DNA from 2 places in the Streptomyces sp. NBC_00285 genome. Region 2 is predicted to be linked to the other one. Evidence: predicted binding sites of a transcription regulator. Region 2 holds the regulator's gene; the other holds the start of a gene.

Region 1 (10,623 bases), 1.1 Mb from region 2:
ATGCCGATGGCGCCCGCGATGCCGGTGCCCAGGGGGACGAAGAGGAAGCGGTCGGCGCCCCGGCCCGCGCCGATGCGGCCCTCCGCGAGGCCGCCGGTGCGGACGTCGTGGCCGAGGGCGACGGGGACGCCGCCGAGGCGGTCGGCGAGCCGGGCGCGCAGCGGGAGGTCCCGCCAGCCCAGGTTGGCGGAGTAGACCGCGATGCCCTGTTCCTCGTCGACGATGCCGGGGACGGCGACGCCGGCCGCGAGGGCCGGAGCACCGAGGTGCTCGGCGCCGTACGCGCGCAGCTCGGCGGCGAAGCCGAGGATGCCCTCGACGACGGCGTCCGGTCCGCGCTCACGGCCGGTCGCGCGGCGGGCCTGGTGCAGCAGTGCACCGTCCGCGCCGATCAGGGCCGCTTTCATCCCGGTGCCGCCCACGTCGAGGGCGATGACATGTCTCACGGGGACAGTGTGACCCGTCGACCCGCAAGAGGTCTAGTCCACTCACGTGGTGTAGACCTGAGGGTGGAGATATGTATGACTTTTCGAAAGCTTTCGAACGTGAGTGTGGGGCGGTTGTCGGTGCGGCGGCGTAGGACGGAAACGATCGCGGCGGTGTCCGCACTGGGCATGACAGCGGTACTGGGTGGCTGCGGACTGGGCGGCGGGTCGGACGAGGTGACGCTGAGACTGGTCGCCGCCGACTACGGCGACGGCCCGGCCGACAGCTCCCAGAAGTACTGGGACGAGCTCGTCAAGCAGTACGAGGCCAAGCACGACGGCGTGAAGATCGACGTCAGCGTGTACTCCTGGACCGACGTCGACCGCAAGGTCAGGGAGCAGGTCGACGCCGGGAAGGCGCCCGACATGGCGCAGATCGGCGCGTACGCCGACTACGCCGACAAGAAGCTGCTGTACAAGGCCGACGACCTGATCGGGATCCGCGAACAGGCCGACTTCGCCGGGCAGCTCGGCTCCGCGGGGCAGATCAACGGGATCCAGTACGGGATGCCGTTCGCCGCCTCCACCCGGCTGCTCTTCTACAACAAGACCCTCTTCGCCGACGCCGGGCTCACTCCGCCGAAGACGTGGAAGCAGCTCGCCGCCGACGCGCGGACGCTGAAGGCCGACGGCGTGAAATTCCCGTACGCGCTGCCCCTCGGGCCGGAGGAGGCACAGGCCGAGACCATGCAGTGGCTGCTGAGCGGAGGCGGCGGATACGTCAACTCCGTCGGGACGTACGGCATCGACTCCGACGAGAACCTCGCGACGCTGACCTGGCTCAAGGACGACCTCGTCGGCAAGGGGCTGACCGGGCCGGTCGCGCCCGAGAACCTGAACCGGGCCGCGGCGTTCTCGGCGTTCGCCGCCGGGGACGTCGGGATGCTCGACGGACATCCCGCGCTGATGAAGATCGCCGCCGCGAAGGGCGTGAAGTTCGGGATGGTGCCGATGCCGGGCGTCGACGGACGGACCAAGAACTCCATGGGCGTGGCCGACTGGATGATGGCGTTCAAGAAGAACGGGCACGCCGAACAGGTCGGTGACTTCCTCGACTTCGTCTACAGCGAGAAGAACGTGCTCGCCTTCTCGCGGGAGTACGACCTGCTGCCGGTCACCAACTCCGCGTCCTCGACCATGAGCGGGAACCCCCGGGACGCCGACCTCAAGCCCTTCCTCGACGCCCTGCCCGACTCCGAACTGCCTCCCGTCGGGAAGACGTCCTGGGCCTCGGTCAGCGCGGCCGTCAAGAAGCGGATCGGGTCCGCGGTGAGCCCGGACGGGAGCCCCGCCGAGGTGCTGCGCGCGCTGCAGCTGACCGCGCAGAACGCGGAGTAGTCGCTGTCAGTGGCGGGAGCTACGGTTTTGGGCATGGAGCATCCGGAGCTGGGCCGTAGGGAGCGGGACGTTCTCGCGCTGGAGCGTCGTGGCTTCGCGGGGCCCGGTGCGAAGGAGCGGGCGATCCGGGAGGAACTGGGGCTGGCGCCGGTTCGCTACTACCAACTGCTGAACGCGCTGCTGGACGACGCGCGGGCCCTGGCCTTCGATCCGGTGACGGTGAACCGGCTGCGGAGAGTGCGGGACGCTCGGCGGTCGGAGCGGTAGGTGCCAGGGGGCTCTGCCCCCTGGACCCCCGCTCCTCAAACGCCGGAGGGGCTGGATCTGCCGCCGGAGGGGCCGAAGAGGGTGCTCAGCAGGGCCACCACGCCCCCCGGGCCGTCCACCACCAGGTCCGCCCGTTTCCTCAGTTCCGTCACCTCGTCGCTGCCGCTGCAGACCAGGAGGCCCGGGGTGCCGGTCGCGCGGAGGTCGTCCACCGCGGTGAAGGCCGGGAGATCGCCCAGGTCGTCGCCGGCGTAGAGGACGGACGTGGCGGACAGGTCGCGGACGTGGGTCAGGAGTGCCACCCCCTTGTCCATGCCGGGGGGACGGAGTTCCAGGACCAGGCGGCCCGGCTCGACGATCAGGCCGTGTTCGGTGGCCAGGGCCGTGAGCGGGGCGCGGAGGGCGTCGAAGGTGGCCTGGGGGTCCGGGGCCCGGCGGGTGTGGACGGCCACCGCCCGGCCGCCCTTCTCCTCGATCCACGCGCCCGTGCCGTCGAGGAGGGCCGGCAGCCCGGCGCGGACCGCGGCCACGCCCGGGTGCGGTTCCGGGGCCGTGACCTTGCCCGTCGCCGCGTCCCAGCGCTCCGCGCCGTAGTGGCCGAGCACGGTCAGGTGCTCCAGCCCGGGGACGTCCGCGAAGCCGCCGTAACGGACCGCGACCTCGGCCGGGCGGCCGGTGACGACCGCGACGGACGCCACCTTCGGGGCCAGGGAAGCAAGGACCGAGACCGCCTCCGGGTGTGCCCGCGCCTGCTCAGGGTCGGAGACGATCGGCGCGAGCGTCCCGTCGAAGTCGAGGCCGATCACCGCCCTTTCGGGGTCCGCGAGAAGGGCCCGGAGGCCGTCCCGGCCGGCAGCGGTGCTGGGCGTCGGCAGGCTCATACTCATCCGTCCAGAGCGTTCAGCGCGTTCAACTGGTCCAGGAACCACTGCGCCGGCGGCAGTGCCGTCGCCGCCGCGGCCAGCCTCTTCGCGCGTTCGGCCCGCTCGCCCGCGGGCATCGTCAGGGCCTCGTGCAGTGCCGTCGCCGTCTGTTCCACGTCGTAGGGGTTGACCACGATCGCGTCGTCGCCCAGTTCCTCGTACGCCCCCGCCTCCCGCGACAGCACCAGCGCGCACCCCTCGTCGGAGACCACCGGCATCTCCTTCGCGACCAGGTTCATGCCGTCCCGGATCGGATTGACCAGTGCCACGTCGGCCAGCCGGTACGCGGCGAGGGAACGTGCGAAGTCGTCCTTGACGTGCAGCACGACCGGGGTCCAACCGGCCGTGCCGAAAGCGTCGTTGATCTCGTCCGCCAGCCGCTGCACCTCAGCCGTGTAGTCCCGGTACACCGACAGGTCCTGCCGCGACGGATACGCGAACGCCACATGCACGACCCGCTCGCACCACTCGGGCCGTGACTCCAGCAGCCGCCGGTAGGCGAGCAGTCCCCGCACGATGTTCTTCGACAGCTCGGTCCGGTCCACCCGCACGATCGTCCTGCGGCCCTCGCCGATCTCCTCGCGCAGCGCCGCCATCCGGTCGTTCACGTCCCGCTCGTGCGACCGCTCGCGCAGGAAGTCCGCGTCCGCGCCCAGGCCGTGCACCCCGATCCGGGTTTCCCCGAGTCCGCCCACGAACTCCGTACTGCAGGCCGTGAAGGCGTCCGCCCAGCGGCCGGTGAGGAAGCCGAGCCGGTCGGCGCCCAGCATGCCCCGCAGCAGCTGGGACGCGATGTCGTCCGGCAGCATCCGGAAGTAGTCCACCGGCGCCCACGGCGTGTGCGAGAAGTGGGCGATGCGCAGGTCGGGGCGCAGCTCCCGCAGCATCCCCGGCACCAGGCACAGGTGGTAGTCCTGCACCAGGACCGCCGCGCCCTGCGCCGCCTCCTCGGCGAGCGCCTCGGCGAAGGCGCGGTTGTACGTCTCGTACGACGCCCACTGCCGCCGGAACTCCGCGTCGAAGACCGGCTCCAGCGGGGTCTGGTAGAGGAGGTGGTGGACGAACCACAGCACCGAGTTCGCGATGCCGTTGTACGCGTCGGCGTGCACGTCGGCCGGGATCGCGAGCATCCGGACACCGTCCTCGCCGACCCCCTGCCGTACCGCCTCGCGGTCGCCGTCGGACAGTGCCGAGCACACCCACAGGGCGCCCGCGTCCGGCCCGATCGCCGACAGACCGGAGACGAGTCCGCCGCCGCCCCGCTTGGCGTTCAGCGAGCCGTCCTCGCCCACTTCGTATGAGACCGGGCCGCGATTGGACGCGACCAGCACCTGGTGAGCAGCGCCGTGCGTGGAAGCCATACGCCTCAACCTAGCCTGGTCCGGAACCGCTCAAACGTACGGTTGCGCTCAGTGGGGAGCCGTATACGGAACGCGTCCTCGGGTCACGCGACCTTCCGCTTCGCGTACTCCGCGATCTCCACCATCGGCGGCCGTTCCTCCGTGTCCACGGAGTACGTGCGCGGTTCGAAGCCGTCCCGGCCCCGCTCGAACTGGGTGAGGGAGGGCCGGATCATATGGCCGCGGGCCAGCCGGAGCTGGGCGGTGCGGTAGATCGCGGCGGACATCCGGCCCAGGGCCTGGCCGTCCTGGTGGCGGTGCTTGCGGACGCCCACGTCGACCTGGGCGAGGGCGTCCAGGCCCACCAGGTGCAGGGAGTCCACCAGCATGCCGAGCTCGACGCCGTAGCCGACGGGGAACGGGAGCTGTTCCAGCAGGCTTCGGCGGGCCGCGTACTCGCCGCCCAGCGGCTGTACGAAACCGGCCAGCTGCGGCCAGTGCATGTTCAGCAGCGGGCGCGCCATGAGCTCGGTGACCCGGCCGCCCTGTCCGGCGGCGCCACCCAGGGGGCGGTCGTACATGCCCTTGACCAGGTCGACCTCGGGGTCGGTGAGCAGCGGGCCGACGATGCCGGAGACGAAGTCCGAGGAGAACTCCTTCAGGTCGGCGTCGATGAAGCAGACGATGTCCCCGCTGGTGGCGAGGAGGGAGCGCCACAGGACCTCGCCCTTGCCGGGCACGGCCGGGATGCGCGGGAGGATGTCGTCACGGTGGACGACCCGCGCGCCGGCCGCGGCGGCCACCTCGGACGTACGGTCGGTCGATCCCGAGTCGACGACGACGATCTCGTCGACCAGCGGAACCTGCTGCATGAGGTCGTGACGGATCACGGAGACGATGTCACCGACCGTCTCCTCCTCGTTGAGCGCGGGCAGGACGACGCTGACAGTGCGGCCCGTGCCCCGTTTCGCCGCCATGATCCTGTGGAGCGGGCGATCGGTCACGGACCAGGAACGGGTGGCCAGCCAGCGCTCGACTTCGTTCAGCACAGTGCGCGGCTCCTCTGCGTGCCTGCCGCGGTAGCGGCTGATGGATGGTAGTCATCTCGCGGTTCGGACGACCCACTCAACTGTCCAGGTCGTCGGTTACAGTCTTGAACAACGCGGATGACCATCGCATGTCCGGGATGGCCCGCCGTTCACAACTTCATACCGCTCATCCAGAGGGGCAGAGGGATACGGCCCGATGAAGCCCCGGCAACCCTCCAGTCGGTTCTCGTAGCGATCGCTCATGATCGTCGCAGCGAGGCTCCCGATTAGGGAAGGTGCCAAATCCGTCTCACGGCGAAGTGCGTCGTGAGGAAGATGAGGAAAGGGCCTCGCCTCCATGGCTGCGCAGACTGTTGCAAGCACCACGAATCCCACCGTAGACCTCGGTCCCGCCGCGGCTCTGAGCTGCCGCGAGTGCGGTCACCGCGTGCCCCTCGGCCCGGTCTTCGCCTGCGAGGAGTGTTTCGGCCCGCTCGAGATCGCGTACGACTTCTCCGGCTACGACACCGAGGAGCTCCGCAAGCGGATCGAGGCGGGACCGGCGAACATCTGGCGTTACGCCCCGCTGCTGCCCGTCCCCGCGGACGTCGCGGACAAGCCCAACATCAACCCCGGCTGGACCCACCTCGTCAAGGCCGACAACCTCGCCCGCGAGCTCGGCGTCACCGGCGGCCTGTACATCAAGGACGACTCCGGCAACCCGACGCACTCCTTCAAGGACCGCGTCGTCGCGCAGGCCATCGAGGCCGCTCGCGCCTTCGGCTTCACCACCCTGTCCTGCTCCTCCACCGGCAATCTCGCCGGTGCGGTCGGCGCCGCCGCGGCGCGGGCCGGCTTCCGCTCCTGCGTGTTCATCCCGCACGACCTGGAGCAGGGCAAGGTCGTCATGGCCGCGATCTACGGCGGCGAGCTCATCGGCATCGAGGGCAACTACGACGACGTGAACCGCTTCTGCTCCGAGCTGATCGGCGACCCGGCCGGCGAGGGCTGGGGCTTCGTCAACGTCAACCTGCGGCCGTACTACGCGGAGGGGTCCAAGACCCTGGCGTACGAGATCTGCGAGCAGCTCGGCTGGCGGCTGCCCGACCAGCTCGTGGTCCCCATCGCCTCCGGCTCGCAGCTCACGAAGATCGACAAGGGGCTCCAGGAGCTGATCAAGCTCGGGCTCGTCGAGGACCGGCCGTACAAGATCTTCGGCGCCCAGGCCGAGGGATGCTCGCCGGTGTCCGTCGCGTACAAGGCGGGCCACGACGTCGTACGGCCGCAGAAGCCGAACACCATCGCCAAGTCCCTCGCCATCGGCAACCCGGCGGACGGCCCCTATGTGCTGGACATCGCGCGCCGTACCGGCGGTGCGGTGGAGGACGTCAATGACGAGCAGGTCGTGGACGCGATCAAGCTGCTCGCCCGCACGGAGGGCATCTTCGCGGAGACCGCCGGCGGGGTGACCGTCGGTGTCGCGAAGAAGCTCATCGAGAACGGTGTGCTGGATCCCTCGCTGACGACCGTCGTGCTGAACACCGGTGACGGTCTGAAGACGCTGGACGCGGTCGCGGGTACGGGTCTCACCGCCACGATCCGTCCCAACCTGGACTCGTTCCGCGAGGCTGGTCTCGCGTAGTCGCGCAGTTCCCCGCGCCCCGCGCCACTAGGTGCGATACCCGACCGGAGGTCTTGAACATGAGCGTTTCCGTCCGCATCCCCACCATCCTGCGTACCTACACCGGCGGACAGGCCGAGGTGCAGGCCGAGGGTACGACCCTCGCCGAGGTCATCGCGGATCTGGAGAAGAACCACACCGGTATCGCGGCCCGCGTCCTGGACGACCAGGGCAAGCTGCGGCGGTTCGTCAATGTGTACGTGAACGACGACGACGTGCGGTTCGAGCAGGGCCTGGAGACGACGACGCCCGACGGGGCCGGCGTCTCCATCATTCCGGCCGTCGCCGGAGGGTGACCGTATGACCGGTCATTACCGTCGGTAATGGAAATGACCGAGTGTTCATCTGATTGCCCTCTCCGCGAAGAAGCGGAGGGGGCAATTCTCTATGGTTGAGCGCGGTACAGTTGGGGAAGCTGCGGCTCTCTTCATGTCGCACGCATATGAGTTCTTGCTTCTCGGGCGATGAGAAGTAGCCAAAGTGTGCGCGACTTATGTGCCTTTTGCGTCCTTTGTGGGGCCCGATTTGCCCCGAAGTCAGGCGAATTCTCGCTACATTCCGGACCCCTTCCGTCCAGAATTCTCGTCCGATTGACCTGTTGCAGACGGCAGTTGGACAGATACATTCAGCCGCGGTCGACGCGTTCCGGCGCACGCCCCCAACCATCTGGGGGGTGAGGTCTGACCCGGATCCGCGAAGTGCGGATCCGTGCAAGGGCCAGTAATAGGGGAGTTAGGCATGGCTCAGGGCACCGTCAAGTGGTTCAACGCGGAGAAGGGGTACGGCTTCATCGCGGTCGACGGTGGTGCGGATGTATTCGTCCACTACAGCGCGATCCAGATGGACGGTTACCGCACCCTTGAAGAGGGCCAGCGGGTCGAATTCGAGATCTCGCAGGGTCAGAAGGGGCCGCAGGCGGACATGGTTCGTCTCGCGACAGGCTGAAGCACGCGCCGGGTAACAACAGCGTCGTTCTTCGTTCTCGTTCGGAGGGCTCGTACCCATGGGGAGTCATGGGTACGGGCCCTCCGGCATGCGCGCGCCTCCGGCGGTCGGGCGGGTTGTGGTGCGGGTTCGGTGGCCTGTGCGGTTCGGTGGCCTGTGCGGGGTCGGTGGGGGCGGGCGTTTTGCGCAGTTCCCCGCGCCCCTTTTTCGCCTGAGGCGATCCGTGCCGGGTGTGGTGGATGGGGTGTCCTCGGTCCGGCGGCTCGGGGTTCGTGAAGGGGGCCGATCCCTGAGAGGCGCTTGCACTCGACCATGCCGAGTGCTAATCATTGGCGTTAGCACTCTGAAGGTGAGAGTGACAACGAAGGACCGGGTCGGTGAGGCCCGCAAGCCGGGTGGGGAAGGAACCCACAGGCAGGTGAGCCGTCCGTCGCGGGCGCGGGCGCGGTCCGAAGGAATCACCCCCAGTCCTGGAGGGACCACTTCACATGGCCAAGATCATCGCGTTCGACGAGGAGGCGCGGCGCGGCCTCGAGCGCGGCATGAACCAGCTCGCGGACGCCGTCAAGGTGACGCTCGGCCCCAAGGGCCGCAACGTCGTCCTCGAGAAGAAGTGGGGCGCCCCCACGATCACCAACGATGGTGTCTCCATCGCCAAGGAGATCGAGCTCGAGGACCCGTACGAGAAGATCGGCGCCGAGCTGGTCAAGGAAGTCGCCAAGAAGACGGACGACGTCGCCGGCGACGGTACGACCACCGCGACCGTGCTCGCCCAGGCCCTCGTCAAGGAAGGCCTGCGCAACGTAGCCGCCGGTGCCAACCCGATGGCCCTCAAGCGCGGTATCGAGAAGGCCGTCGAGGCCGTCTCCGCCGCCCTGCTCGAGCAGGCCAAGGATGTCGAGACCAAGGAGCAGATCGCTTCGACGGCCTCCATCTCCGCCGCCGACACCCAGATCGGCGAGCTCATCGCCGAGGCGATGGACAAGGTCGGCAAGGAAGGCGTCATCACCGTCGAGGAGTCCCAGACCTTCGGTCTTGAGCTTGAGCTCACCGAGGGTATGCGCTTCGACAAGGGCTACATCTCGGCGTACTTCGCCACCGACATGGAGCGGATGGAGGCGTCGCTCGACGACCCCTACATCCTGATCGCCAACTCCAAGATCGGCTCCGTCAAGGACCTGCTCCCGCTTCTGGAGAAGGTCATGCAGTCGGGCAAGCCGCTGCTGATCATCGCCGAGGACGTCGAGGGCGAGGCCCTGTCGACCCTGGTCGTCAACAAGATCCGCGGCACCTTCAAGTCCGTCGCCGTCAAGGCCCCGGGCTTCGGCGACCGCCGCAAGGCGATGCTGAACGACATCGCCATCCTCACCGGTGGCGAGGTCATCTCCGAGGAGGTCGGGCTCAAGCTCGAGAACACCTCCATCGACCTCCTGGGCCGTGCCCGCAAGGTCGTCATCACCAAGGACGAGACCACCATCGTCGACGGTGCCGGCTCCTCCGAGCAGGTTCAGGGCCGGGTCAACCAGATCCGCGCCGAGATCGAGAACAGCGACTCGGACTACGACCGCGAGAAGCTCCAGGAGCGCCTGGCGAAGCTCGCCGGTGGCGTCGCCGTCATCAAGGCCGGTGCCGCGACCGAGGTCGAGCTCAAGGAGCGCAAGCACCGCATCGAGGACGCCGTGCGCAACGCCAAGGCGGCCGTCGAAGAGGGCATCGTCGCCGGTGGCGGCGTCGCGCTCATCCAGGCCTCCAGCGTCTTCGAGAAGCTGGACCTGTCCGGTGACGAGGCGACCGGCGCCAACGCCGTGAGGCTCGCCCTGGAGGCCCCGCTCAAGCAGATCGCCATCAACGGTGGTCTCGAGGGTGGCGTCATCGTCGAGAAGGTCCGCAACCTCCCGATCGGTCACGGCCTGAACGCCGCGACCGGTGAGTACGTCGACATGATCGCCGAGGGCATCATCGACCCGGCGAAGGTCACGCGCTCCGCGCTCCAGAACGCGGCCTCCATCGCCGCGCTCTTCCTCACCACCGAGGCCGTCATCGCCGACAAGCCCGAAAAGGCCGGTGCCGGCGCGGGCGCCGGTGGCGGCATGCCGGGCGGTGACATGGACTTCTGATCGACCCGGGCCCCAGGGCCCGACGGTTGATCAACGTCCTTGCCGGGGGCGGCACTTCCTGGAGACAGGGGGTGGCCGCCCCCGGTGTTTTATTGCGCTATGCTGATCAAGAGCCGGTCGACGTGAACTCCCGTCGTCCGACTACGCGTTGGTGGTCCAAGGAAAGACGCCCCGCTTCCTGCGGGGAGATGCAGGTGCAAGGCCTGCCCGGCGCTCGACACGAAGCCCGTCCCACTGTGTGTGGGGCGGGCTTCTGCCATGCCGGTGGCCAGTGGCCAGGATCACAGGGCGTTGGGCCGCTGAGCGGAATGCGTGCGCTGTACGCGGCGGTTGCCGCGTATGTACGTTGCACATACCGACGGGTATCCCACCTGTCGCCCGTCCCCACAGGAGTGCCTCGCGTGACCGCCCCCGCCACATCCCCGGCCGCCTCCACCGCTGCCTCCGGAGCCGCCTCCCGTGCCGCCGAGATCCTCTCCCGGCCGGTCACGATCAACGG
Region 2 (10,623 bases):
CACGGTGATGGCGCGGGACATGTCCCCCTGGGCCACCGCGGAGGCGACCTCGGCGATCGCCCGGACCTGGGTGGTCAGGTTGGACGCCAGCTCGTTGACGTTCGTCGTCAGCCGTTTCCAGGTGCCGTACACGCCCTCGACCCGTGCCTGGCCGCCGAGTTGGCCTTCGGAGCCCACCTCGCGGGCCACCCGGGTGACCTCGGAGGAGAAGGAGGAGAGCGTGTCGACCATGGTGTTGATGGCGGTCTTCAGCTCCAGGATCTCGCCGCGCGCGTCCACGTCGATCTTCTTGGACAGGTCGCCGTTGGCCACCGCAGTCGTCACCTGGGCGATGTTGCGGACCTGCGAAGTCAGGTTGTCCGCCATGTAGTTGACGTTGTCCGTCAGATCCCGCCAGACCCCGGAGACGCCCAGCACCTGGGCCCGCCCGCCCAGTCGGCCGTCGGTGCCGACCTCGCGGGCCACGCGGGTCACCTCGTCGGCGAAGGCGCGCAGCTGCTCCACCATCGTGTTGACGGTGTCCTTCAGTTCGAGGATCTCGCCGCGCGCGTCGACCGTGATCTTCTTGGACAGGTCGCCGTTGGCGACGGCGGTGGTGACCTGGGCGATGTTGCGGACCTGCGAAGTCAGGTTCAGGGCCATGAAGTTGACGTTGTCCGTCAGGTCCTTCCAGACCCCGCTGACCCCGCGCACCTGCGCCTGACCGCCGAGGTTTCCCTCGGTGCCGACCTCGCGGGCCACGCGGGTGACCTCGTCGGCGAAGGCGGAGAGCTGGTCGACCATGGTGTTGATGGTCGACTTGAGCTCCAGGATCTCGCCCTTCGCCTCCACCGTGATCTTCTTGCCGAGGTCGCCCTGAGCGACGGCCGTCGACACCAGCGCGATGTTGCGGACCTGCGAAGTCAGGTTGTCCGCCATGAAGTTGACGTTGTCGGTGAGGTCCTTCCAGACGCCGGAGACGCCTCGCACCTGGGCCCGCCCGCCGAGGTTTCCCTCGGTGCCGACCTCGCGGGCGACCCTCGTCACCTCGTCGGCGAAGGCGGAGAGCTGGTCGACCATGGTGTTGATGGTGGACTTGAGCTCCAGGATCTCGCCCTGCGCGTCCACGGTGATCTTCTGACTCAGGTCGCCGTTGGCGACGGCGGTGGTGACCTGGGCGATGTTGCGGACCTGCGAGGTCAGGTTCGACGCCATGAAGTTGACGTTGTCGGTGAGGTCCTTCCAGACCCCCGACACACCCCGCACCTGGGCCCGCCCGCCCAACTGCCCCTCGGTGCCGACCTCGCGGGCGACGCGGGTGACCTCGTCGGCGAAGGCGGAGAGCTGGTCGACCATGGTGTTCACGGTGAGCTTCAGTTCGAGCAGTTCACCGGTCGCCTCGACCGTGACCGTGCGGGTGAGGTCGCCGCGGGCCACCGCCGTGGTCACCAGGGCGATGTCACGGACCTGCGCGGTCAGCCGGGACGCCATGGTGTTGACCGCCTCGGTCACATCCCGCCAACTCCCCGACAGGCCCGTCACCTTGGCCCGCCCGCCGAGCCGTCCCTCGGTGCCGACCTCGCGGGCCACCCGGGTCACCTCACCGGTGAACAGGGAGAGCTGGTCGACCATCTTGTTCACGGCCCGTCCCAGCCGCCGCAGATCACCGCGCAACTGTCGGCTGCCGTCGTGCAGATCGACCCGCTGGGTCAGATCGCCGCCGGCCACCGCGTCCAGGACCCGGGTCGCGTTGGCGGCCGGGGCCACCAGGGCGTCGAGCAGCTGGTTCACGTCGTTGACCCGGGAGGTCCACGAGCCCTGCCCGGGGCTGGGGGAGAGCCGCTCGTCGAGCCGGCCGTACCGCACCAGCTCCCGCTTGACCCGGCTGACCTCGCCGGTGAAGTGCAGGTTCCGGTCCACCAGCTGGTTGAAGACGGCCGTCAGTTCGGCCACGATCCCGTCGCCGGTCTCCGGCAGCTTCGCGAAGTCACCGTCCCGGGCCGCGGTCATGGCGGCGAGAAGAGGACGCAGGTCCGATGCACGAATCCGGTCACCCTTCTGACCGTCTTCGAGCACAGAGGTACCACTGTTCTCACTCATGGCGGCCCACTTCGGTAACTCGGCGCTTATGGGCGCGGCCAGTCTGTCACTCTGTCCGCATCGACTGAGGCGTATTCGTCCGAACTGCTCGGGGAGACGGCCATGGGGGCCATTCCGGTGCAACGGGAGTGGGTTGCCCGTGCGTCCGTCGCACCGGTAGTCGGTGACGGCGCTCTCCCGCACGCGGCGGCGTACGTCCAGGCCACTCTCCCCGGCGTGCCGTTCGCGCTGGCCTCGGCCAGGGCCCTGTTACGGGACACGATCGCCGAATGGACCGAACTCGGCCTGCCCGGCACGGAGTTCCTCACCGACCGGCAGGCCGACGACGGCGTGGCCGTCGTCAGTGAGCTCGTCACCAATGCCGTCGTGCACGCGGGTACCGAAGTCGAACTGCGCTGCCGTCTGGAGGCGCGCACCGGCGCCCTCGTCATCGAGGTCCTCGACCACCATCCCTCGCGTGCCGCGCACGACGGTGATCCCGAACTGTCCTACGGCATACCGGAGTACGGGCGCGGACTGCGCCTGGTCGCAGCCCTCGCCGAGTCCTGGGGCGTCACCTACCGCACCGGCGCCAAGACGGTGTGGGCGCAGCTGCCGGCCGGCGGCAAGGAGGCCGTCGACGGGATCCAGGCGTACGCCGGGGAGGCCGCGCGGGGACGGGAGCCGGAGGGCGCGCACGAACGGGGGCTGCGGATCGCAGGGAAACCCGCCCCGGAGCCGCCCCGGGCACCCGCCCCGCCCACCTCCCGCGGGGAGCAGGACCGGGACTGGCTCAACCGCGGCGCCCTGTCCTTCCTCGCCGAGGCCTCCGATCTGCTCGCCGGACAACTCGACGAGAACCTCGTCGCCGCCCTCGCCGGCCAGCTGATCGTGCCGCGGCTGGCCGACTGGTGTGCGGTGTGGCTGGAGGACGAGGTCGCCGGACGCTGGGGATCCCCGAGCCCCGGCGGGGCCGAGAACGCGCCTGGCCGAGGCGAGGGCGCCGCGCCCGGACCCCGGCTGGCCCGGGTGTGGCACGGCGCCGAGGCCCGGATCGACGAGCTGCGGCGCGCTCTGGAGAAGGAGCCGCCGAGCCCCTTCGCCATGGACCGGTCCGGGCCCGCGCCGTTTCCCTGGCCCGGCGAGGCGCTCGGCCCGCACGGCACCCACGGCTCCGCGCTCGCCTACCGCCTCACCGCCGGCGGCCGCCCGCTGGGCACCCTGGTCATCGGCCGGGCCGGGCTGCTCTCCTTCCCCGACGAGATCACCGGGCTCGTCGAGGACCTCAGCCGCCGGGTGGCGCTCGCCATCGGCGCGGCCCGCCAGTACGCCCGGCAAGCCACCATCAGTGCGGTGCTCCAGCGCGGTCTGCTGCCCGGCGCGGTCGCCGAGATCCCCGGGATGCGCAGCGCCCTGGTGTACGAGCCGTGCGACAAGGGCGGGCCCAGCGGCGACTTCTACGACCTCTTCCCGGCCGACGAAGGCCGCTGGTGCTTCGCCCTCGGCGACGTCCAGGGCAAGGGTCCCGAGGCCGCCGTGGTCGTCGGGCTGGCCCGGCCCTGGCTGCGGCTGCTGGCCCGCGAGGGCTATCGCGTCGCCGACGTACTGGACCGCCTCAACCAGCTGCTCCTCGACGACGCGACGGAGACCGCGGACGCGGCGGCGCGGGCCCTGGCCGCCGCGGGCGGACGCCCCGTGAACCCCGGCGACGGCCCGCAGACCCGCTTCCTGTCCCTCCTCTACGGCGAGCTCGTCCCCTTCGACGGCGGAGTGCGCTGCACTCTCGCCTCCGCCGGACACCCGCTGCCGCTGCTCCTCGGGGCGGACGGCACGGTCCGTACGGTCGCGCGGCCGCAGACCCTCATCGGGGTCGTCGAGGACGAGACGTACACCAGCGAGACCTTCGAGCTGCGCCCCGGCGACAGCCTGCTGTGCGTCACCGACGGGGTGACCGAGCGGCGCAGAGGCCCCCGGCAGTTCGACGACGAGGACGGGCTCGCCCAGGCGCTGGCGGGATGCGCGGGGCTGGACGCCGAGCTGATCGCGGAGCGGATCAGACGGCTGGTGCACGAGTTCGGTGCGCGGCCGCCGGAGGACGACCTGGCGCTGCTGGTGCTGCAGGCGGAGTAGCCCCCGGCCGGGTGCTGGACAATGGAGGGCATGCCTTCCGCACTCCCCGACGGCGAACCCGTTCCCGACGACGGCTCACTCCCCGCGTCCGCGCTCGCCGGATCCACCGACCGTCCCCTCGGCTTCTATCTGCACGTCCCGTACTGCGCGACCCGCTGCGGCTACTGCGACTTCAACACCTACACCGCGACCGAGCTGCGCGGCTCGGGCGGGGTGCTGGCCTCCCGCGACAACTACGCGGACACCCTGATCGACGAGATCCGGCTCGCCCGGAAGGTCCTCGGCGACGATCCGCGGCCGGTCCGCACGGTGTTCGTGGGCGGCGGCACGCCGACCCTGCTGGCCGCCGGGGACCTCGTACGGATGCTGGGGGCGATCCGCGACGAGTTCGGGCTCGCGGCGGACGCGGAGGTGACGACCGAGGCGAACCCGGAGTCGGTGGACCCGGCGTATCTGGCCGCTCTGCGGGAGGGCGGCTTCAACCGGGTGTCCTTCGGCATGCAGAGCGCGAAGCAGCACGTGCTGAAGGTCCTGGACCGCACGCACACGCCGGGGCGGCCCGAGGCCTGCGTGGCGGAGGCCCGAGCAGCGGGCTTCGACCACGTGAACCTGGACCTGATCTACGGCACCCCGGGGGAGTCCGACGACGACTGGCGGGCCTCCCTGGAGGCGGCGATCGGGGCCGGACCGGACCATGTGTCGGCGTACGCACTGATCGTCGAGGAGGGCACCCAGCTGGCTCGCCGTATCCGCCGGGGCGAGGTCCCGATGACCGACGACGACGTCCACGCGGACCGGTACCTGATCGCGGAGGACGTGCTGTCGGGCGCCGGGTTCGACTGGTACGAGGTGTCCAACTGGGCCACCTCGGACGCGGGCCGGTGTCTGCACAACGAGCTGTACTGGCGCGGGGCGGACTGGTGGGGCGCCGGGCCCGGGGCGCACTCGCACGTGGGCGGGGTGCGGTGGTGGAACGTGAAGCACCCCGGGGCGTACGCGGGTGCGCTGGCCGCGGGGCGGTCGCCGGGGGCGGGGCGGGAGCTGCTGTCCGAGGAGGACCGCAGGGTCGAGCGGATCCTGCTGGAGCTGCGGTTGCGGGAGGGCGTGCCGTTGTCGCTGCTGCGGGAGGCGGGGCTGGCGGCTTCCCGCAGGGCGCTGGGGGAGGGGCTGCTGGAGGCGGGGCCGTATGGGGAGGGGCAGGGTGTGCTGACGCTGCGGGGGCGGTTGCTGGCGGATGCGGTGGTTCGGGATCTGGTGGATTAGGGGCCTGGTGGGGGTGGCGCGTCGGGTTGTGCGGCGGCTACGGGTTCGTTGTGGCTGGTCGCGCAGTTCCTCGCGCCCCTGAGCAGGTTGCGGCTGCGGTCAGTCGCACGCAGACGCAGCTGCACCCACCCAAGGGGCGCGGCGGCTGCGCGACCCGCCCGCAGACTCGCCGCGCGTATTCGCTACGGCGCCGTGACGAAGTCGATCAGCTCCTCCACCCGCCCCAGCAGCTCCGGCTCCAGGTCCTTGTACGAGTTCACCCGCTTCAGGATCGCCTGCCACACCGCGCCCGTGTTCTCCGACGGCCAGCCCAGCGCCCGGCACACTCCCGTCTTCCAGTCCTGACCGCGGGGGACTTCGGGCCACGCCTCGATGCCCAGGGACGACGGCTTCACCGCCGCCCAGATGTCGATGTACGGGTGGCCGACGACCAGCGCGTGTTCGCTGGTCACCGACGCGGCGATCCGGGACTCCTTGCTGCCCGGCACCAGGTGGTCCACCAGCACACCCAGCCGGGCGTCCGGCCCCGGCGCGAATTCGGCCACGATCGACGGGAGGTCGTCCACGCCCTCCAGGTACTCCACGACCACGCCCTCGATGCGCAGGTCGTCGCCCCAGACCCGCTCCACCAGTTCCGCGTCGTGGCGGCCCTCGACGTAGATCCGGCCGGCGCGGGCCACGCGCGCGCGTGCGCCGGGCACGGCGACCGAACCGGAGGCGGTCCGTGAGGGTCGTACGGGAGCCGCGGCCGCGGGCCGGACCAGGGTCACCACCCGGCCCTCCAGCAGGAAACCGCGGGGCTCCAGCGGGAACACCCGGTGCTTGCCGAAACGGTCCTCCAGGGTCACCGTGCCCGCCTCGCAGCGGATCACCGCGCCGCAGAAGCCGGTGCCCGGCTCCTCGACCACCAGACCGGGATCGGCGGGCACCTCCGGCACCGGCTTGGGCTTCTTCCACGGAGGGGTCAGGTCGGCGGAGTACTGGCGCATTCGGATGACGATAGGAGAAGCGGCCCGGGAGTCCTCACGACACGCCGAAGCGCGCCGCCAGCGCGTCCCGCTGGGCCCGTACGAACGCCGCGTCCACCACCGCTCCGTGACCGGGCACGTACAGCGCGTCCTCGCCGCCCAGCGCCAGCAGCCGGTCCAGCGCGTCGGGCCAGCGCGTCGGTACGGCGTCCGGCCCCGCCTGCGGTTCGCCCGACTCCTCGACCAGGTCGCCGCAGAACACCACCTCCGGTGAACCGGGGACGAGGACCGCGAGGTCGTGGGCCGTGTGGCCGGGTCCGACGTTCGCCAGCAGGACCTGCCGGCCGCCGCCCATGTCGAGCGTCCACTCACCACTGACGTGATGCCCCGGGGAGACGAGCGCGTCCACCGCCTCGTCCGCCGACGAGGCATCCAGGCCGTTGCGTACCGCGTCCGCCCGCAGTTCCGCGCGGCCGAGGCGCCCCGCCAGCACCGTCTCCACACCCACCGCGCCGAACACCTCCGCCCCCGCGAACGCCGCCGCGCCGAAGACATGGTCGAAGTGGGGGTGGGTGAGCGCGAGATGGGTCACACGGTGACCGGCGAGTTCCTCGGCCTGTGCGCGCAGGCGGACGCCCTCCGCGAGACCGGAGCCGGAATCGATCAACAGGGCCGTGCCCTCGCCGATCACCAGGCCCGCCGTGCAGTCCCAGCCGGGCAGCCGGCACCGCCCCACCCCGGCCGCGACCCGCTCCCACCCGAGCTCTTCCCAAGTCACCGTCATACCGCGACGCTAGGCCCTGTCCGGCGGTTCGTGCAGGCGGCCGCGTTGTCGGCACTCGCCGGAGCTCCGCGTCGACTCCCTCCTCCGGCGTGCAGCGGCACGCCCCCGCGCTCGAATCGACCTTGCGCGGGAGGCACCCCCATCGCCCCCGCCCACCTGCACGTATGGGGCGTCGCCCCTGAAAGTCGGCCTGATCCGCCGGACGGGCCCTGCCGGTCCAAGCGGTCCTGCCGGGACCAGCCTTGCCCTGGGAGTACCCCACCGCCGTACACTGGCCCGGGAGCGCTGGCACTCGGACGGACAGAGTGCCAGGCGAGGCGACGAGGGATCGACTTCTGGAGGTGTGCGCGATGCTGAGTGAACGCAGGCTCCAGGTGCTGCGCGCCATCGTCCAGGATTATGTCGGCACCGAGGAGCCGGTCGGGTCGAAGGCCCTGACCGAGCGGCACAACCTCGGAGTGTCCCCGGCGACCGTCCGTAACGACATGGCGGCCCTGGAGGACGAGGGGTTCATCGCCCAGCCGCACACCAGTGCCGGGCGGATCCCCACGGACAAGGGGTACCGCCTCTTCGTCGACAAGCTGGCCGGCGTCAAGCCGATGACCGCGCCCGAGCGGCGCGCCATCCAGAACTTCCTCGACGGCGCCGTCGACCTCGACGACGTGGTGGCGCGGACCGTGCGGCTGCTCGCGCAGCTCACGCGGCAGGTCGCCGTCGTGCAGTACCCCTCACTGACCCGCTCGACCGTGCGGCACGTGGAACTGCTGTCACTCGCCCCCGCGCGCGTGATGCTCGTGCTGATCACGGACACCGGCCGGGTCGAGCAGCGCATGGTCGACTGCCCGGCGCCCTTCGGGGAGGCCTCGCTCGCCGATCTGCGGGCGCGGCTCAACAGCCGGGTCGCGGGGCGGCGGTTCGCCGATGTGCCCCGGCTGGTCGAGGACCTGCCGGAGGGGTTCGACGGCGAGGACCGGGGTACCGTCACCACGGTGCTCTCCACTCTTTTGGAGACGCTCGTCGAGGAGAACGAGGAGCGGCTGATGATCGGCGGCACCGCCAATCTCACCCGCTTCGGACATGACTTTCCCCTCACCATCCGGCCCGTCCTGGAGGCTCTGGAGGAGCAGGTCGTCCTCCTCAAACTCCTTGGTGAGGCCGGAGATTCGGGCATGACCGTACGCATCGGTCACGAGAACGCCTACGAGGGACTCAACTCCACTTCAGTGGTGTCGGTCGGCTACGGTTCGGGCAACGAGGCGGTCGCCAAGCTCGGCGTGGTCGGACCGACCCGCATGGATTACCCGGGAACGATGGGAGCGGTACGCGCAGTGGCACGGTACGTCGGACAGATCCTGGCGGAGTCGTAAGTGGCCACGGACTACTACGCCGTTCTCGGCGTGCGCCGCGACGCGTCGCAGGAAGAGATCAAGAAGGCGTTCCGTCGGCTCGCTCGCGAGCTGCACCCGGACGTCAACCCGGATCCGAAGACCCAGGAGCGGTTCAAGGAGATCAACGCCGCCTACGAGGTGCTGTCGGACCCGCAGAAGAAGCAGGTCTACGACCTCGGCGGCGACCCGCTCTCGCAGGCGGGCGGCGGCGGCGCGGGCGGCTTCGGAGCCGGCGGGTTCGGGAACTTCTCGGACATCATGGACGCGTTCTTCGGTACGGCGTCGCAGCGGGGTCCGCGCTCACGCACCCGGCGCGGCCAGGACGCCATGATCCGGCTGGAGATCGAGCTCGACGAGGCGGCCTTCGGCACGACGAAGGACATCCAGGTCGACACGGCGATCGTCTGCACCACCTGCAGCGGTGAGGGCGCGGCGCCGGGCACCTCCGCGCAGACGTGTGACATGTGCCGCGGCCGCGGTGAGGTGTCGCAGGTGACGCGGTCCTTCCTCGGCCAGGTCATGACCTCGCGGCCGTGCCCGCAGTGCCAGGGCTTCGGCACCGTCGTCCCGACCCCGTGCCCCGAGTGCGCCGGCGACGGCCGGGTCCGCTCGCGCCGGACGCTGACGGTCAAGATCCCGGCCGGTGTCGACAACGGCACCCGGATCCAGCTCGCCGGTGAGGGCGAGGTCGGCCCCGGCGGCGGTCCCGCCGGTGACCTGTACGTCGAGATCCACGAGCTGCCGCACTCGCAGTTCCAGCGGCGCGGCGACGACCTGCACTGCACGGTCACCCTCCCGATGACCGCGGCCTCCCTCGGCACCAAGGTCCCGCTGGAGACCCTCGACGGCATGGAGGAGGTCGACATCCGACCGGGCACCCAGTCCGGCCAGTCGATCCCCCTGCACAGCCGGGGCGTCACGCACCTGCGCGGCGGCGGCCGGGGCGACCTCATCGTGCACGTCGAGGTCCAGACGCCGAACAAGCTCGACCCCGAGCAGGAGCGGCTGCTGCGCGAGCTGGCCAAGCTGCGGGGCGAGGAGCGGCCCACCGGGCAGTTCCAGCCCGGACAGCAGGGCTTGTTCTCCCGGCTGAAGGACGCGTTCAACGGTCGCGCGTGAGCCATGAGCCGTGGGACGGCCGCCGGGGCCCCGGCGGCCGGCCTCCCTCGGCTTCTCTCGGCCCGAACGGCCTTGCCCCGGACGCCGGACGGGCCGGAATCCGCCGGTCGTCGACCGGCGCTCCGGTGGTCCTCGCCGGGTCGAAGGCCGGATTCGGACTTGTCCGGAGGACGTGACAACATGCCGTCATGTCCTCCGCACTGACCGATCTCTTCCCTCACCCGATCGTGCAGGCGCCCATGGCGGGCGGCGTCTCCGTGCCGCGGCTCGCCGCCGCCGTGTCCGACGCGGGCGGGCTCGGGTTCCTCGCCGCCGGACACAAGACGGCCGACGGGATGTACCAGGAGATCAAGCAGCTTCGGGGGCTCACCGGACGGCCCTTCGGCGTCAACCTCTTCATGCCGCAGCCGGAGTCCGCGGACCCGGCCGCCGTCGAGGTCTACGCCCACCAGCTGGCCGGCGAGGCCACCTGGTACGAGACCGAGCTCGGCGACCCCGACAGCGGACGTGACGACGGCTACGACGCCAAGTTCGCCGTCCTGCTCGACAACCCGGTCAAGGTGGCCTCCTTCCACTTCGGCATCCCGAGTGGTGAGGCCCTTCAGACGCTGCGCCGGGCCGGCACCTTCACCCTCGTCACCGCGACCACCCCCGAAGAGGCCCTCGCCGTGCAGTACGCGGGCGCCGACGCCGTGATCGCCCAGGGCGTGGAGGCCGGCGGTCACCAGGGCACCCACCGGGACATCCCCGAGCAGGACGACTCCGGCCTCGGCCTGCTGTCCCTCGTCGCCCAGATACGCGAGACGGTGACCCTTCCGATCGTCGCCGCCGGCGGCATCATGCGCGGCAGCCAGATCGCCGCCGTCCTCGCCGCCGGAGCCGACGCGGCCCAGCTCGGCACGGCGTTCCTCGC

What was found. The regulator HrcA, encoded in region 2, represses chaperone genes, less so after heat shock. The targets are predictions, from matches to a motif close to TTNGCACTCNGNNNNNCNGAGTGCNAA.
Region 1: the regulator HrcA is predicted to act here: its motif matches at 8,307-8,333, upstream of groL (chaperonin GroEL).

Annotation. Positions count from the first base shown of each region.
Region 1 covers NZ_CP108055.1:4,988,817-4,999,439, reverse strand. Annotated here, with positions in the region: gene OHT57_RS22925 (ROK family protein) at 1-446, opposite strand, end outside; gene OHT57_RS22920 (ABC transporter substrate-binding protein) at 567-1,823, shown strand; gene OHT57_RS22915 (DUF3263 domain-containing protein) at 1,857-2,090, shown strand; gene otsB (trehalose-phosphatase) at 2,126-2,977, opposite strand; gene OHT57_RS22905 (alpha,alpha-trehalose-phosphate synthase (UDP-forming)) at 2,974-4,374, opposite strand; gene OHT57_RS22900 (glucosyl-3-phosphoglycerate synthase) at 4,458-5,402, opposite strand; SAM riboswitch class I at 5,566-5,724, shown strand; gene thrC (threonine synthase) at 5,740-7,023, shown strand; gene OHT57_RS22890 (MoaD/ThiS family protein) at 7,083-7,358, shown strand; gene OHT57_RS22885 (cold-shock protein) at 7,801-8,007, shown strand; gene groL (chaperonin GroEL) at 8,496-10,124, shown strand; gene OHT57_RS22875 (NADH:flavin oxidoreductase) at 10,526-10,623, shown strand, end outside.
Region 2 covers NZ_CP108055.1:3,859,597-3,870,219, reverse strand. Annotated here, with positions in the region: gene OHT57_RS17950 (HAMP domain-containing protein) at 1-2,079, opposite strand, end outside; gene OHT57_RS17945 (ATP-binding SpoIIE family protein phosphatase) at 2,182-4,188, shown strand; gene hemW (radical SAM family heme chaperone HemW) at 4,219-5,451, shown strand; gene OHT57_RS17935 (DUF3097 domain-containing protein) at 5,634-6,440, opposite strand; gene OHT57_RS17930 (MBL fold metallo-hydrolase) at 6,475-7,203, opposite strand; gene hrcA (heat-inducible transcriptional repressor HrcA) at 7,554-8,570, shown strand; gene dnaJ (molecular chaperone DnaJ) at 8,571-9,710, shown strand; gene OHT57_RS17915 (nitronate monooxygenase) at 9,899-10,623, shown strand, end outside.